Regions from separate parts of the Flexivirga sp. genome, predicted to be linked through region 1. Evidence: riboswitches for the same ligand, from Rfam matches in the RefSeq annotation. Region 1 holds a riboswitch; each other region holds the start of a gene.

Region 1 (5,786 bases):
GTCTCGTCCACGGGGGTCTTGGTCACCCGGGATCTCGTCCACGGGGGTCTTGGTCACCTGGGATCTCGCCCACGGTGGGTCTTGGTCACCCGGGCGTTGCTCACCTGGTGAGGCGCCTGACCGCGGACTCGCTGCCGGCGGTCGCGGATCGAACCTGACCAGAGACAGATGGAGCGTCTCGTTCGTCGGACCGGCGTACGGTGCGAAGTGCGGCGTGGCGTGATTGCCGCGAGGGTCGTGCTGCGACGGGCGGTCCGGGCCACGACGCCGATCGTGGCGCGGCTCCGAACGCAGCCCGCAAAGCGGGTCGTAGAGCTGGTAGAGCGGTCGCAACCGTGTCCCGTCGCGTGCGGTGAAGGTGACGCCGTCCGGCCGGGTCGGGTCTCCAACCATGACGAAGGTGCCGCGATGGTGCTCGTCGTGGTGGAACGGGCAGAGCATGATCAGCCGGTCGGCGTCGGTCAGCCCGCCGTCGATCCAGTGGTCGAGATGGTGGCATTCCAGGTGATGCATCGCGAGGCAACCCGGGAAGCGGCACCCGCGATCGCGGTCCTCCAGCAGGCGACGGGTGCGCGCTGGCACGATGCGCTGAGCCCGACCGACGCTGACCGGAGTGCCTTCGGTCTCCCAGACCGGCTGAATCACGCCGTCGCAGAGGATCCGGGCACGCAACGTCGAGGGCAGTGCGCACTGCTTGTGCAGCCACCCCGCGCCCTGAGTGTCGAGATGCAGGTAGACGCGGTAGCGACTTGCCCGCGAATGGCCGAGCGGTGCGCCGGTGTCCAGGGACCGTTGAGCCAACAGGCTCATCGCCTCTCCGAAGGAGGCGCCGCGATGGGTGCGGGACGCGCTGCCGGGGTTGTCGCCGCATGTGGCCGACGGTCGGGACGTGGCGCTGCCCGCGTCGGCCGTCGTTCCTGTCGCGAGGCGGAACAGCGCGTCCTTCGCCTCCAGCAGCGACTGCTCGACCAAGGCACCGATATCGGCAGGTGCGTCGTACGAGAGGAGAAAACGCCCTGCGGCGTAACGCATCTCGAGGCGAGGAGGTGCGGTGGTGGGATCGTGCCGGCCTGGTGTTCGCGCCTGGGCGGCGTCGGTGGCTGCGTCCACCAAGGCCTCGTCGTCGGCTGCGGCGCCGGCCAACAGCGCGCTGCTGCTGCCGGCGTCTTGGGCGTCGGCCGAGTCGGCCGAGTCGGCCGAGTCGTCGGAGTCGTCGGAGTTCGAGTCGGAGTCGGCTGCGTTGCCGTCGGCGCCGGTCTCGAACTCATAGCGGCACAACGCCCTGCGCAACTGCGTCACGGTCGTGTAGGAGGCGAACTCGGCAACATCCGCGTCATACGCGCTCGGGGTGTGCTTGGCGATCACGGCGGCGAGCCCGAGCGTCAGCCGGCCCGCATCGAGCAACCGCTGCATCGTCGGCAAGTCGGAACACCGCTCGGCGATGCGGACGACGTCGTGGGCCGACGACCAAGTCAGACCCGCGTATGCCGTCAGCCAGTGCTCGGGTGAACGGAAACCCACCCCGCACCACAGCTCGTCGGCCAGCACCCGGCGCATCAACGCGACGAGACGGGTATGCCCGTCGTTGAGCTGGGCGCTGATCATCGCCAGCTCGTCGCGCGCCGCCGAGACAGCTTCGGGGAACGCAGGCGTCGGCGACCCGGCGATGCGAGCCGCATCCGGCGGTGCAGTCGTAGCGCGTTCTTCGATCATGTGTCCAGCGAATCACCGACCACCGACATCGTCGGACGGAACGGCCCTCACCGGTGCACGACGCACAGCAGGTCACGCCCTCGCGTGCACCTGAATCTGCTGGCCGTCCGGGTCGGTGATCGTGACGTGGTCACCGAACTCGGACTCGTGCAGCGCCGTGGTGGCGTCCGCCGCGGCGGCCCGTTGCATGATCTCGGGCAGGGGGGTGGCCGTCTCGAAGCTCAGCTGCACCGCGAACGGCCCTGGTATGACGCGTGACTCGTCTCCGGCAAGGTGCAACCCCACGGATCCGCCCGCTCCGGGGAGGGTGAGCTGGGTGAAGTGCTCGTTCGCCTCGCCGACGAGTGCGAAGCCGAGGGCCTCGAGCAGCCGGCGGTCCGGCGCCTGATCGTCGATGAAGCGGATCGGCGTGACGCGCAGATCGCCGGCGTCGGGACCCGGTGTGACGCCCGTGCTCGTGTATCCGTAGAGATCGTCGGAGGTGCCGTTGATCGTCAGGTCCTCATCACCGAGGGTGACCGTGATGGCCCGGCCGTAGGCCTCGTCGTACACCATCGACCCGGCGGGGTGGCCGTCGTCGCCGAAGCCACCCGCGGTCAGTCGCCGTGCGAGCGCCGGCAGGTCGGACGCTTCGAAACACAGGCTGGTGTGCCCCGGCCGGGCGCCGGTCGCCGCATCCGCCGCACTGTGCAGGGCGACGGTGCCGGCGCGGCCGGCGAGCACGACCCATCCGCCCTTGTCGGCGGTGAGGGCGACGCGCAGCCCGAGGGTGGTCAGCAGACGAGTCATCGCGTCGATGTCGTCGGTGAAGCGGATCGGCTGCACGAAGAGGTTCATCGGGTCGCTCCTGGATCGAGGTAGTCGCGGAGTGCCTGCTCGACGAGGGCCGACAGGCTCAGGCCGTCGTCGATCGCGCGGTGCTTGACCTCGCGGATCAGATCGCCCGGCAGATAGACGTTGAACTGCGCCTTCGCGGGCTTGTCGCTTGCTGGCATGCTAGCAATCTAGACATAGTGGACGTCGCCGTCAAGAGGTGGGACGGCGGCTACCGGCCCCGCGGGTGCTCGCGCAGGTCGAGGACCTGGAATACCTTGTCGAACCGGCGCTCCGCGTCCGGCGCGACGAAATCCGGCAGCCGCCCGTACTCGGTGAAGCCTTCGGACACGTAGAGGTGCTCGGCGCCGGCGTTGTCACCCCGGAAGTCGATCGTGAGCTGCTCGCAGCCGGCGACGCGCGCGGCGTCGATCAGGTGCCGCAGCAGCATCCGGCCGATGCCTCGGCCGCTGAACTCGGCGGCCACGGCCAGGCGTTCCAGGTCGGCGTGCGGCCGTAGGGTGGTGCGAGCGTAGCGGCGCCAATAGCCGAATCCGACGGGATTGCAGTCTGGTTCACCCGCACCGCCGATCGGCGCACGCGCCACGAGCACGCAGGCGTCCGAGGGGCCGGCTGCGACCAGGTCCGTCAGCAGGTCCCGCATCTCCTCCCGGGTCGGCGGATCGGCCCAGCCGATCGCCGCGTCGGCCCGGATGAGCGTGCCGACCAGTGCCGTCAGTGCGTCGACGTCCCGAGTGCCGACCCGGTCCAGTCGCTCGATGGTGACCGCAGAGTTCGTCATGGGCCCATTGTGTCCGGTGCGGGCTCGGGCACCGACCTCTTCCACCGTCGCCGGTGCACGCCGCTCCTGCACAGTCGTTCCTCGGGCGCCTTCGCTCTCATAACGTTGCGAGGCGTCCATAGTAAGAGACGATTATGTATCAGAAGGTGAGCGGCGCTAGCATCTCGGACAGGTCATGAGTGTCAGCGTCAAGCCCCGGCTCGCTGACCGGCAACCCTCCTCTCGCGGTGGGGTGCCCCGGGTGAGGACCGGGCCACCGGTGCAGATCGCCGTGTGGCAAGCGCGGGCATCACGAATGTGGGTCCGCCGCCGAAGGCGGCCGTGCGTCGTCATACGGCGATCGAGCACGGAGGTCAAGAACACAGATGAGCACCGAGGCAACTCCCAACTGGTCCTTCGAGACGCGCCAGATCCACGCCGGCCAGAGCGCCGACCCGGCAACGGGTGCGCTCGCGCTGCCGATCTACCAGACCACGTCCTACCAGTTCAACGACACCGACCACGCCGCAGATCTCTTCGGGCTCAAGGAGTTCGGGAACATCTACACCCGGCTGATGAACCCGACCACGGACGTGGCCGAGAAGCGCATCGCCGACCTCGAAGGCGGTGTCGGTGCGCTGCTGGTCGCCTCCGGCCAGGCGGCCGAGACCCTGACGTTCCTCAACATCGTGCAGGCCGGGGACCACATTGTCGCCAGCCCCAGCCTGTATGGCGGGACGTTCAACCTGCTGAAGCACACGTTGCCCAAGCTCGGCATCGAGACGACCTTCGTGGAGAACCGCACGGATGCGGCGAGCTGGGAGTCCGCGATCCGGCCGAACACCAAGCTGGTGTTCGCCGAGACCGTGTCGAACCCGAAATCCGAGGTCCTCGACATCGAACTCGTCGCCGGCGTGGCGCACGCCCACGGGGTGCCGTTGGTCGTCGACAACACGATCGCCACGCCGTTCCTGCTGCGCCCGATCGAGCACGGCGCCGACATCGTGATCCACTCGGCCACCAAATACCTTGGTGGTCACGGCAATTCGATCGCCGGCGTCATCGTCGACAGCGGCAACTTCGACTTCGCCAAAGACCCGGAGAAGTTCCCCGGCTTCAACACCCCGGACGAGGCGTACCACGGGCTGGTCTATGCACGGGACCTCGGCGTCGGCAGTGCGCTCGGCGCGAACCTGGCGTTCATCCTCAAGGCCCGCGTGCAGTTGCTGCGTGACCTCGGCTCGGCCGTGTCACCGTTCAATGCCTTCCTCATCGAGCAGGGCATCGAGACGCTCAGCCTGCGCGTCGAGCGCCACGTCGCCAACGCCCGCGCGGTCGCCGAGTGGTTGCAGGAGCAGGAGCAGGTCGAGTCGGTGCGCTGGGCGTCCTTGCCAGGCAACGAATACTACGAGCTCGCCCAGAAATACACGCCGCTCGGGGCTGGAGCCGTGCTGGCCTTCGAGATCGCCGGCGGCGTCGAGGCCGGCAAGAAGTTCGTCGAGGCACTGACGCTGCACTCGCACGTCGCGAACATCGGCGATGTCCGTTCGCTGGCGATCCACCCGGCGTCCACCACGCACTCGCAGGGTCCGGACGAGGATCGCCTCGCGGCCGGAGTGACCCCCGGGCTGGTCCGGCTCTCGGTCGGCATCGAGCACGTCGATGACATCATCGCCGACCTGGAGCAGGGATTCCGCGCAGCGAAGGGCTGAGTACCGCCTGAAAGGCCCTGTGCGGCATACGTTCTCGTATGCCGCACAGGGCCTTTTCGACGCCACGCTGGTCTCGATACGGGCTCGTTCCTCGCCCTACTCGACCGGCGTGCTGAAATTCGGTTGACCGCAACGCTGTATGCCGGGAAGCCTGGGCACACACGCACCGGCGGCATAACTGTGCCGCACCGACGGCGGCATACGTCGCTTCGAGGAAAGGAGTCAGCGATGGCAGAAGGACAGGACACGCTGCCCGCTTCCAGGCTCTTCCTCGATCGGAGTTTCCCGTATGTCGCACCACCCGGAGGCCTCCGCCTCCTCCCTTGACGGCACGTCCGTCGATCAACGTTTCGCCTTCGACTACCGGCAGATCGGCGCACTCGCCGTCGACCAGCGCTGGTCGACGTGGGGCAACTGCCAGCCCCTGAGCCGGGGCCCGCAGCCCTGGCCGGACTGGGTCATCACCGACGACGCCGCCGTCGACACCGAGCTCGGTGTGCTCAAGACCGGCAAGGAGGCCGATGTCTTCCTGCTGGAGCGGTCGGCGCCGCTGGACGACCGCAGTGTCGTGCTCGCCGCCAAGCGTTATCGCGATTCGACGCATCGCACCTTCCATCGCAACACCGCCTACACCGACGGCCGCAAGCTGCCCAAGAAGGGCGGCCGGGAGGCGCGAGCGATGGCCAAGAGCACCACGTTCGGCAAGTCGGTGGCCGCCGGCAGCTGGGCGTGGGCCGAGTGGGAGTCGCTGGTGCGCTTCCACCGGG
Region 2 (5,786 bases), on a different contig from region 1:
ACCGTCGCCGACACGAACCGCTGCGTCGTCTGCGCCTGCGGTGAGCCCAGTACGTCGCGCACGGTGCCGGTCTCCACGACCCGGCCGGAGTCGAGCACGGCGACGCGATCGGCGATCGCGCGGACCACGTCCATCTCGTGGGTGATCACCACGATGGTGATTCCGAGCTCCTCGTTGACCCGCCGGAGCAGGGCCAACACGTCACGGGTGGTCTCCGGGTCCAGCGCCGAGGTGGATTCATCGGCGAGCAGCAGGTCGGGGTCCGAGGCCAACGCCCGGGCGATACCGACGCGCTGTTTCTGACCACCGGACAGTTCTTCCGGGTAGCTCCAGGCCTTGTCCAGCAGCCCCACGAAGGAGAGCAGTTCGGCAACCCGCTGTTCCTGCTCGGCACGCCCCAGCCCGGCCAGTTGCAACGGGTACGCCACATTGCCGAAGACGGTCCGCGATCGCATCAGGTGGAACTGCTGGAAGACCATCCCGATGCGACGACGTATGGCGCGCAACGGTTTTCCGTGCAGCCGGGTGATGTCGACCCCGTCCACGGTCACGGTGCCCGACGTCGCCTTCTCCAGGCCGTTGATCAGTCGGACCAGTGTGCTCTTGCCGGCGCCGGAGTAGCCGATCACGGCGAAGATCTCACCGCGGCGGATGTCCAGGCTGACGTCGTCGAGAGCATGGTGAGCCTCGGCGCCGGTGCCGAAGATCTTGGACACGGCGGTGAGTCGGACGACCGGATCCGCCGAATCCACCTCGGACGCAGTCGCTTCGATGACGGCGTCGGTCATTGCGCGCTCACGACCTTCTCGTAGCCGGCCAGCAGCTTGCGCAGGTCGGCGGCCGGCTTCTGCACCGGCACACTCGTGTTCTTCGACTCCGCCACGACGAGCTTCTCCACACGCGGGTCGTGATACAGCTTCACGATCTCGGCATACGTCGGGTTGTCCTTGTCGGCGGCCCGCGACACGATCACGTTGATGTAGGGCTCCGACGTGCTCGACCTCGGGTCGTCGGAGAAGAGCGCCTTCTTCGGGTCCAGGTGGCCGTCCAACGCGAAGTCGTTGTTGACGACCGCGCCGTCCACCGAGGACAACGACGTCACGGTCTGTGAGGCGTCGACCGGGGTGACCTTCACCTTCGATGCGGACGTGTCGATGTCCGCGGGTGTCGACACGATGGTGCCGCCGCCCTTGAGCTGGACCAACCCGGCCTTCTGCAGCACCAGCAGTGCGCGGGCCTGGTTCGTGGGGTCGTTCGGTATGGCGATGTCGGCGCCTCGGGGGATCTGGCTGAGCCGGGTGTGCTTCCTGGAATAGAGACCGAGCGGCACGACATACGTGGACCCGACGGGCGTCAGGTCCTGGTGCGCTTGCTTGTTGTAGCTGGCGAGAAAGACCAGGTGCTGGAAGAGGTTCAAGTCCAGTTGGCCTTGCGCGACAGCGGGATTCGCCTGCGTGTAGTCGGAGAAGTTGACCGTTTGCAGGTCGATGCCGTGCTCGCGCGCAAGCTTCTTCAGCACCGGCCAGTAGTCCTGGTCGGCGTCCGTGACGCCGATCTTCACCGTGGTGAGCTTGCCGCCGGAGGCCGAGTCGCCGGCGGTCGCGCGGCCGGCAGCGAACCCGCCGCCGGCGCCGACCACCAGGGCGATGACGGCAGCAGTGAGCCACGTACGCCGCGACCGGCCCGGTCGGGGTGGCAGGGAGGGGCGGTCCGGCAGGGAAGGGACGCCAGACGGGTCGGACGGGGTGTTGGTGGACATGGTGACCTCAGGCTTCGGCTGTCGTTCGTATGACGAAAGGGCGCCCGGCCGTGCTCGAACCCGCGCGCACGCGATCAGCGGGCGCTCGGGCAACGGGGTACTGCCGTGCTTGCCGCACTGCGGATCGGTGGATCACACACTGCGGCCCAGTCATTCACCTGGGGCACCCCGCCACGTGCGTGAGGGTTGCCGCCCAGCAAGCCAGGGCTTGTCGCTGGGACTCGTGACTGTCTTAAACATAAGGAACAGTTACCGAATAAGTCAAAACGTGTAGCGGTGCTACTGGTTTGTGAACTGCGTCACCTCCATCGCCCCACCACGGTGGTGACCGCCTGAGTCGAGCGCAACGGCTAACTCACGTCACGGCGGATCGTCGTGCGCACCGCGATGGCGGTGATGGCGACCGCATAACCGACGATCAGGACCGCGGCGAGCCACGGATTGAGCAGTTCGGCGCCGGTCGCGGAGCCGAAGGCGCGGTGCCCGGAGAACGCCAGTGCCTGCACCGCGCCGCCGGGGAGGAAGGGGTATGCCGGCCGGGTCAGCGCGATGCTGTTGATCGTCTGTTCGATTGCGAAGAGATAGATCAGCAGTGCGGCGACCGCGGCGATCTGGTTGCGCAGCAGTGCGCCGACGGCGACGCCGACCGCGGTCATCACGGCGATGGAGAGGGTGCCGCCGACGACCGCTCGCGTCACGCCGCCCGCGGTGAGCGAGCCCCCGAGCAGTCCGCGGGCGGACAGCCACGGAGCCGCGATGGCCGAGCAGACGCCGACCACCACGACGCCGACGAGCAGTCCGTAGCCGGTCAGCACGATCAGCTTGGCGCTGATCAGCCGGCCGCGATGCGGTATGGCGAGGTAGCTCGCGGTCGCGGTGTGGTGGCGGTACTCGCCGGTGACCGCGGTGATGCCGACGATCGCGGTGATCATGTAGGCGGTCTGCACCCCGCCGATGAGTGCTCCGGTGAAGATGTCCAGCGGTGGGTGTTCGCTGGCCTCCGATCCGGCGACGGTCAGCACCGTGACGAGGACCGCGACGGCCACCGCGACGATCCCGAGGATCCACCACAGGCGGGTCGTGGCGAGCTTGCGCAGCTCGGTGCGCAGCGCTGTCGCCATACCCGATCCGGTCTCCGCAGGTGCATCGGTCCGTTCGGCGACGGCACTCATCGCGTTGCTCCCTCGTGTGCGGGGTCTTCGACGGCGCCGCTGCCGTCCGATTCGGTGAGACTGAAGAAGAGTCGTTCCAGCGTGTTGGCCTCGGTGACCAACTGCCGCAGCGGTATGCCGGTGTCGTGCGCGATCAGCCCGATGCGGGTGGCGTCGACACCGCGCACGATCAACGTCTCCTCGCCGGCCCGCTCGACCCGGACGTCGTCACCGACCGCCCGGTGCACAGCGGCCTGCAGTCCGGCCGGGTCCGCGCTGCAGACCCGGACCTCGTCGCTGCCGACCTGCCGGATGTCGCCCTCGTGCACCAGCCGGCCGCGATGGATGATGACGACCGAGTCGACCAGTTGCTGCATCTCGGCCAGCAGGTGGCTGGACACCAGCACCGTGTGCCCGGCCGCCGCGAGGTCCTGCAGCAGTCCTCGCAACCAGCGGATGCCTTCCGGGTCCAGCCCGTTGGTCGGTTCGTCGCAGATCAGGACCGGCGGGTCGGCGAGGATCGCCGAGGCGACGCCGAGGCGTTGGCGCATGCCCAGGGAGTAGTCGCGCACCCGCCGTCCGCCGGCCGTCGCCAGGCCGACCTGGTCCAGCGCCTCGTCGACGCGGCGGTCGTTCACCCCCGCCGCGATCGCGCAGATGCGCAGGTGATCTCGCCCGGTGCGTGCCGGATGGAAGCCGTCGGCCTCCAGCAGCGCTCCGACGGTGCGCGCCGGAGCGTCCAGGTCCTGATAGCGGCGGCCGCCGATCATCGCGGTTCCCTCGCTAGGGGTGATCAGGCCCAGCAGCATGCGCAAGGTCGTCGTCTTGCCGGCGCCGTTGGCTCCGAGGAACCCGGTGACCTGGCCCGGGCGGACGGTGAAGCTCAGCCCGTCCACCGCCGCCAGCTGTCCGAACCGTTTGGTCAGCCGGTGTACGTCGATCGCGCACGGCCGTTGCTGGGAACGCATCCCGACTCCTCGTGTGCTCGGTCGGGCGGGACGCCCGACTACGCTTCAGTCGTCACCCCAGCCGTGGTGTCGACATGGTGACGGTGTGTAAGCAAGACCATACACAGTGTCAAAATTCGAAAAGGAGGCCGTAGGTGGTGCGGGACGCCGGCGCGGATGATGCGGCACGGCCCTCGGTCGACGCCGACTGGTCGGCGACCGTCGCCGGCCACAAACAACGGCAACTGCTGAGGATCGGCGCGATAGCGGCCGAGCTGGTCAGCAGCGACGGCCTCGGTGCGGTGTCGATGAGCCGGCTCGCGCGGGCGAGCGGCATCTCGCGCGCGACCCTGTACAACTACGTTCCGGATGTCGTCACCGCCGTCCGCCACCACCTCACCGCCCAGTCCGAGGCATTCCAGGCCGCGGTGGCGGCCGCCGTGGCCGAGGAGGAAGACCCGGAGGCGCAGCTGCGGCGCTACATCCAGGAGCAGGTGGCGTATGCCGCGGGCGCGGATCATCGCGCGGCGGCCGCGCTGCTCGAGTCCGGTGCCGCACTCGGCGGCTCCGATCCGGCCGCCCATCAACGCCGTGACTCCTCGGTGTTGGAGGGCATCCTCGACCGGGGCGACCGGGCCGGGACCTTCCGGTCCGGGCACCGGGCGGCCCGCCTGACGCTGATCAGCCGGCTGCTCTACAGCTCGCACGAACTCATGCACCAACAGCACGTCAGCCGCGATGACACCGTCGCCCTGATCACCGAGCTCATCCTCGACGGCATCCGCCGATAGGCTCCTGCCGTGCCAGCCGCGGAGATCGTCGTCAGCGCCGTCGTGTTCCGTGACCCGCAGGGGCGGGTGCTGACGGTCCGGAAGTCCGGGACGGACAAGTTCATGTTCCCCGGCGGCAAGCTGGAACCCCGCGAGCGCCCCATCGATGCGGCCGTGCGGGAAGTCGCCGAAGAGCTCGACATACAGGTGCGAGCCGCCGACCTGCGTCTGCTGGGCACCTTCACTGCGGACGCCGCCAACGAGCCGGGGCACACCGTCACCGCGACGGTGTATGAGCACGACTTCGTTCCGGTGAGCGCCCCGGCGGCCGAGATCGCCGAGCTGCGCTGGGCGGACGTGTCCGCGGACGCCACGCAGGATCTCGCGCCGCTGTTGGCGCACCGGGTCTTCCCGGCGCTGCGGGGCGGACATCTGCGTCCGTCAGTAGACCGTCCACTCCGGGAGCGCCTCACGCACGAGACGCCACGCCCTGGTTAGGCTCTGCGGGTGTCCACGGGAGTGACCGGTTACTTGGTGCTGCTCGGCGTCGGTGTCGCCGGAGCAGTGCTCTTCGCTGCTGCGATGGTCTCCCGGCGCCTCCTCGCGCCCCGCGCGCCCGGCCTGGCGAAGCTGACGACCTACGAGTCCGGCGTCGACCCGGTGACCGGCGGCTGGGCGCAGACACACTTCCGCTACATCACCTATGCGTTCCTGTATGTCGTCTTCGCCGTCGACGCCGTCTACCTCTTCCCGTGGGCACTGGTGCTGCGTGATCACGACCTCGGCATCGCCAGCCTGATCGAGATGGCCATCTTCATCGCGGTGGTGCTGGTCGGCCTGCTGCACGCCGCCCGCCGGGGTCTGCTCACCTGGAGTGACCGATGACCACCGACCTGCCGATGCCCCGTGTCGGCGCCGGCCAGGCCGTCGCGCCTCGACCGATGCGACTGGTCCTCAACTGGGGCCGGCGTTACTCGCTGTGGGTCTTCAACTTCGGATTGGCCTGCTGCGCCATCGAATTCATCGCTGCGTCGATGGCCCGCCACGACTTCATCCGGCTGGGTGTCATCCCGTTCGCCCCCGGTCCGCGCCAGGCCGACCTGATGGTCGTCTCCGGGACCGTGACCGACAAGATGGCGCCCGCCGTCCGCCGGCTCTA
Region 3 (5,786 bases), on a different contig from region 1:
TCGACGATGTCTTGCCGCACCAGGCGGGTCGGGCCGCGCCGGGCATCCGGGGGACCGTGGTGCGCAGCGTCCACCGGCTCGCGCCCGTCGCCGAACATCCGGGCGGCCGGTTCCCCAGCAGCCCCGACGTGCGGGTGACGACGGCGGCCGGCGACTTCCGACTCCGGGCGGTGCACACGCCGGCCCCGCTGCCGGACATCGTCGACGACTGGCACGCGGCGCTGCGCGCCCTGTCCGTATGGCGCCACGCGCTGCCCGCCGGTCAGCCGCTCGTGCTGGCCGGGGACTTCAACGCGTCGTCCGCGATGCCGGCCTTCCGCCAGCTGACCGACGGCCTCACCGACACCAGCCGGGCCACCGGGTCCGGGTGGCGGCGGACCTGGCCGCACGGCAAACGGGTGCCACCGTTCATCCAGCTGGACCATGTGCTCACGCGTGGTTTCGGCGTCGTCTCCGACGGCACGGTGGCCATCGCCGGCACCGACCACCTGGGCTACTGGGCGCGGCTGCGGGTGGATCGACCCCGCGGCACGCCGGCTACCAGGGGAGTGGCTCGCTGACGTCCCGCGGGTCGGCAGGAGCCGACCAGCCCTCGTCGGTGTGGACGTAGGACAGCGACGGCCCGTGCTCGACCAGCTGACGCACGGCAGCGACGAGCCGGTCGACGTGTTCGCCGGTCGTGGCCAGCCCGAGGCTGGCGCGCACCGCGGTCGCGTCCGCGCCGACCACGGCGTCGCATAGCAGGTGGGCGCAGAACCGGCCGTCGCGCACGGCGATGGCGTGCTCGTCGGCCAGCACCTGCGAGACCAGCGACGGGTCGTAGCCGTCGATCGTGAAGGTGACCACGCCCACATTGGGCCGGTCGCCGAGCACCTGCACGATGCGGACGCCGTCGGTCGCGGCCAGCCCGCCGTGCAGTCGCGCGTAGAGGTGGGCCTCGTGCGCCTCGACCGTGGCCCGGTGACTGCGCAGCGTGGCGCAGGACGCTGCGATCGCGATGGCGCCCACGGCGTTGGGCGTGCCGCCCTCGTGGCGCGCCGGGCCGGTCTGCCAGCGGGTGTGGTCGTGCGCCACCCGCGCCGTCGCTCCGCCGGCGGGCAGGTAGGGCTCGGCGGCGTCCAGCCAGTCGCTGCGGCCCGCGAGCACACCGGCGCCGTACGGGGCGTAGAGCTTGTGGCCGGAGAAGGCGACCCAGTCGATGTCGAGGGCAGCGAGGTCGATGCTCACGTGCGGTGCGTACTGTGCGGCGTCCAGCACCGTACGCGCCCCGAACCGACGTGCTACGGCTGCGAGTTCGGTCACCGGCCAGATCTCCCCGGTGACGTTGCAGGCGCCGGTGACGACGACGAGGGCGTGCTGGGCGCCGGATCGCCGCAGGGCCGCCTCCAGCAACTGCACCGCGTGTGCGGCGCTGGCCGGGACCGGCAGGCGGGTGGTGCGGTCGGCCGGCCAGGGCAGCAGGGCGGCGTGGTGGGCCGACTCCCACGCGAACACCTGGGTGTCCGCCGGCAGGCAGTGCGCGAGCAGCCGCAGCGCATCGGTGGTGTTGCGGGTGAAGACGACCTCGTCGCCGGGTCGCGCCGCCACGAACTCGCCGACCTCGGCGCGGGCGGCCTCGAACCAGCCGGTGGTGACCCGGCTGGCGTACCCGGCGCCCCGGTGCACCGAGCCGTAACGACGCTGCACCTGCTGGGCGGCATCGGCCACGGCGACCAGGGCCGGCGTCGTGGCGCCATGGTCGAAGTTGGCGTAGTCGGTGACGGTCCGGTGGATCGTGGGCACGCCCAGGTCGGCCGACACCGTCTTCGGCAGACCGTCCGCGACGCGTCGCGGCTCCGGTGAGGAAACACGCGGTATGCCGAGCCGGCGCGGTGTGGTGTCCTGCTGGGGGTCGATGGTGATGCTCAACGGCTTGCTCCTCGCCGATCAGGGATCGACGGGGAATGCAGAGCCGATCCGCGCTTGCCGACGCGTTGTCGCGTCGGCCCGGTCGTCACCCGGAGCACCCCACCGCGGTGGAGGGTTGCCGCTCAGCAAGCCGGGGCTTGACGCTGAGACTCATGACCTGCGGGCCAATCTAGCCGGACGGCCGACGAACGCGCCAACGCCGTCCGAGGAGTGGGAAGGCCGCTGCCTCGTGCGCGGCGTGTTTCGCATGGGGCTCATGGGGCTGTCGCGTACGGTGTTTTCGTGGCTACCCGTCCGTCCTCGTCGACCACGACCGCGCGCGCGACCCGGAGCAAATCCGGGTCCGGCGCCCGGTCGCGCCCCGCGTCGGGCCGCACTTCGACGCGCCCGCCGGCCAAGAAGGCCACCGGTGCGAAGGCGCGGGCCGGGGGGAAGCCGTCCGGCGGCGGGCTGCCGCTGCCGTTGCGCGCCGCCCGCGGGACCTGGATGGGCGTCGCCCACGTCGCCGGTGGCGCGGCGCGCCGGGTCGGTCATTCCGCCCGTGACCTCGAGCCGGAACTGCGGCGCGACGGTCTCGGCTTCGCCCTGCTGGCCGCGGCCGTCGTCATCGCCGCCCGCGAGTGGTGGGGGCTGACCGGTGCGGCCGGTGACGTCATACACGCGATCGTCGCCGGGACGTTCGGACTCGGCGCGCTGGTGATGCCGCTCGTGCTCGTGCTCATCGGCGTGCACCTGATGCGCTCACCGCGCGGCGACCAGGCCACCAACCGCGTGATGGTCGGTCTCGCGCTCTTCGCCATCGCCGTCTGTGGCGGCACCAGCATCGCCAAGGGCATTCCCCAACCGAGCGAAACCGACGCCCTGCGCGGGGCGGGCGGCATCATCGGCTTCCTCGCGAGCAGTCCGCTGGTGGCCGCCGTGCACACGGCCGGCGCGATGGCGCTGCTGCTGATCCTCGGGCTGTTCAGCGTGCTGGTGATGACCGCGACTCCGGTGACGATGATCCCCGAGCGTCTGGCGACGCTGCGCGCCCGGCTCTTCGAGCACGGCGGGTCGTATGACGACGACCAGCCGGTCGACGCGGTCGCCCAGGACCTGCACGGTGACAAGATCGACGGTGGCAAACGCAAGCGCCGCCGCAAGGTGGCGGCGGACGGCGAGCACGACCCGAGCCTGGACGGCGACGAGGCCTTCGAGCAGGCCGCCACGGTCGCGCCGCGGCGGACCAAGAGCGGCCGCGTCCTGCGCCCCGGTGAGAAGGACCCGGGCAGCGACGAGGTCTACGACGTCGACGAGAAGCAGCCGGCCAAGGGCGCCGGCAAGCCGGCCGGCACCGACCGGGCGATGCCGTTGCCCGGCACCACCGGCACGCCGCCGGAGTCGATCGCGATGAGCCCGCCGCTGCAGGCGCCGCCCACCACGCCGCTGCCCCAGCGGGTCGAGCAGCTCCAGCTGGCCGGGGACGTCACCTACACGCTGCCCGCGAACGACCTGCTCAAGCCCGGCACCCCACCCAAGGCGCGGTCGGCCGCCAACGACCGAGTGGTCGAAGCGCTGACCGACACGATGAACTCCTTCGACGTCGACGCCCAGGTCACCGGCTTCAGCCGAGGGCCGACGGTCACGCGCTACGAGGTGGAGCTCGGCCAGGGCACCAAGGTGGAGCGGGTCACCGCACTGTCCAAGAACATCGCGTATGCCGTGGCCTCCGCGGACGTGCGGATCCTCTCGCCGATCCCCGGCAAGTCCGCGATCGGCATCGAGATCCCCAACACCGACCGCGAGAAGGTCAGCCTCGGTGACGTGCTGCGGAGCGGTGCGGCCCGCGGCAACGACCACCCGATGGTGATGGGCGTCGGCAAGGACGTCGAGGGCGGCTACGTCATCGCCAACCTGGCGAAGATGCCGCACCTGCTCGTCGCGGGTGCGACCGGCGCCGGCAAGTCCTCGTTCGTCAACTCGATGATCACCTCGATCATGATGCGGTCCACCCCGGACGAGGTCCGCATGGTGCTGGTCGACCCCAAGCGGGTCGAACTCACGGCATACGAAGGCATCCCGCACCTGATCACCCCGATCATCACCAACCCGAAGAAGGCCGCCGAGGCACTGCAGTGGGTCGTCCGCGAGATGGACACCCGGTATGACGACCTGGCCGCCTTCGGCTTCAAGCACATCGACGACTTCAACAAGGCCGTCCGGGCCGGGAAGGTGTCGCCGCCGCCAGGTTCGGAACGCGTCATGCAGACCTACCCCTACCTGCTGGTGATCGTCGACGAGCTCGCCGACCTGATGATGGTGGCGCCGCGCGACGTCGAGGAGTCGATCGTGCGCATCACCCAGCTCGCACGTGCCGCCGGCATCCACCTGGTGCTGGCCACGCAGCGCCCCTCGGTCGACGTCGTCACTGGTCTGATCAAGGCCAACGTGCCGTCGCGTATGGCGTTCGCGACCTCCTCGCTGGCCGACTCCCGCGTCGTGCTGGACCAGCCCGGCGCCGAGAAGCTCATCGGCCAGGGCGACGCGCTCTTCCTGCCCATGGGTGCCTCCAAGCCGATGCGCGTGCAGGGTGCCTGGGTCACCGAAACCGAAGTGCAGGAAGTGGTTTCGCACGTCAAGCAGCAGCTGAAGCCGGTTTACCGCGACGACGTGCAGGTGACGGCACCGAAGAAGGAGATCGACGAGGACATCGGCGACGACCTCGACCTGCTGCTGCAGGCGGCCGAGCTGGTGGTCAACAGCCAGTTCGGTTCGACCTCGATGCTGCAGCGCAAGCTGCGCGTCGGCTTCGCCAAGGCGGGCCGGTTGATGGACCTGATGGAGAGCCGCGGCATCGTGGGTCCCTCGGAGGGTTCCAAGGCCCGTGACGTGCTGGTCAAGCCGGACGACCTGCCGACGACGCTGGCGCTGTTGCGCGGTGAGGACCCGCCCGTGGCCGAGCAGCCGTACGACGCGGCGGCCGACGGCGTCTCCGGGGACTCCGGGGAGAGCGAGGACGCGTGGCAGTTGACGGATCGGCGCGACTGATCACGGGCGCGGTTCCCACGGCAGCCGGATGACCCCGAACCCGCGGAGGGCGAAGTGAGCGACCACTCGAGCGACCACGACGACACCAGAGACAGCAACCGTCGTCCCCATGACGTGGACGACCGCACCCAGGAGATCCGCCGCGAGGACCCCTACCGTCCACCGGCGGCCGGATCGATCGGGCCGGCCCGGGACGCGGGCCGTAGCGACGACACGGCGGTCTTCGACGCCCCACCGGCGGCACGTGACGCGCGTGCCTCCGGGAGTTATCCGCCCGCGGGCGGTGGTTACGCCCCGCCGTCCGGCGGCTATCGGCCGGCGCCGGCGCAGCAACGACCGCCGGCATACGGCGCACCGATGCTGCCGGCGGACCGTGGATCCGGCGGTTTCCCGGCCGCCATCGTCGGCGCGGTGGTGGCGACGCTCATCGCGGTGGCGACGTCGTTCGGCGCCTACCAGATCCTGCGAAACCACTCCAGCATCGACAGTCGCAAGCTGCCGGGGTTCGTGACCTACCGGATGGATCTGCTGCCGTGGCCGTCCGGCGGCGGCAGCGATCTGTCCACCGCGTTCGTCGTCGGGGTGCTGATCGTGTTGGTCATCACCGTGCTGCTGATGATGGCGGCGGCGATGTCGACGCGGGCCGGCAACGGGGGATTCGCGCTGTTCCTCGCGGCCTGGATGACGACGGTGATCGCCGGCGGCGTGGCCCGTCCGGTGGCCGGCGCGATCGCCCGGCAGGGTTCCTCACCCGAGGCCGTGTGGCAGACCGATCTCAACGTCGGCGTCCTGTGGGGCGTGTTGTTCGGCTGGATCGCCGCACTGGTGCTGCTCATCGTGCACGCGATGCG

The links. A riboswitch is a leader RNA that binds a small molecule or an ion and turns the genes downstream of it on or off. The one in region 1 is predicted to bind S-adenosylmethionine.
Region 2: linked by a shared signal. The riboswitch ahead of ACTHL4_RS12760 (MetQ/NlpA family ABC transporter substrate-binding protein) and the one ahead of ACTHL4_RS08810 (bifunctional o-acetylhomoserine/o-acetylserine sulfhydrylase) in region 1 are both predicted to bind S-adenosylmethionine.
Region 3: linked by a shared signal. The riboswitch ahead of ACTHL4_RS03190 (aminotransferase class V-fold PLP-dependent enzyme) and the one ahead of ACTHL4_RS08810 (bifunctional o-acetylhomoserine/o-acetylserine sulfhydrylase) in region 1 are both predicted to bind S-adenosylmethionine.

The regions. Positions count from the first base shown of each region.
Region 1 is NZ_JBQCGS010000051.1:37,118-42,903, reverse strand. Features, by position in the region: gene ACTHL4_RS08830 (HNH endonuclease signature motif containing protein) at 1-1,713, opposite strand, end outside; gene ACTHL4_RS08825 (hypothetical protein) at 1,786-2,550, opposite strand; gene ACTHL4_RS08820 (CopG family transcriptional regulator) at 2,547-2,708, opposite strand; gene ACTHL4_RS08815 (N-acetyltransferase family protein) at 2,759-3,328, opposite strand; SAM riboswitch class IV at 3,500-3,617, shown strand; gene ACTHL4_RS08810 (bifunctional o-acetylhomoserine/o-acetylserine sulfhydrylase) at 3,694-5,019, shown strand; gene ACTHL4_RS08805 (serine protein kinase RIO) at 5,309-5,786, shown strand, end outside.
Region 2 is NZ_JBQCGS010000076.1:15,439-21,224, reverse strand. Features, by position in the region: gene ACTHL4_RS12765 (methionine ABC transporter ATP-binding protein) at 1-788, opposite strand, end outside; gene ACTHL4_RS12760 (MetQ/NlpA family ABC transporter substrate-binding protein) at 785-1,759, opposite strand; SAM riboswitch class IV at 1,860-1,988, opposite strand; gene ACTHL4_RS12755 (ABC transporter permease) at 2,110-2,931, opposite strand; gene ACTHL4_RS12750 (ABC transporter ATP-binding protein) at 2,928-3,878, opposite strand; gene ACTHL4_RS12745 (TetR family transcriptional regulator) at 4,013-4,648, shown strand; gene ACTHL4_RS12740 (NUDIX hydrolase) at 4,658-5,125, shown strand; gene ACTHL4_RS12735 (NADH-quinone oxidoreductase subunit A) at 5,147-5,512, shown strand; gene ACTHL4_RS12730 (NADH-quinone oxidoreductase subunit B) at 5,509-5,786, shown strand, end outside.
Region 3 is NZ_JBQCGS010000018.1:60,896-66,681, forward strand. Features, by position in the region: gene ACTHL4_RS03185 (endonuclease/exonuclease/phosphatase family protein) at 1-560, shown strand, start outside; gene ACTHL4_RS03190 (aminotransferase class V-fold PLP-dependent enzyme) at 538-1,908, opposite strand; SAM riboswitch class IV at 1,954-2,066, opposite strand; gene ACTHL4_RS03195 (DNA translocase FtsK 4TM domain-containing protein) at 2,395-4,935, shown strand; gene kdpA (potassium-transporting ATPase subunit KdpA) at 5,448-5,786, opposite strand, start outside.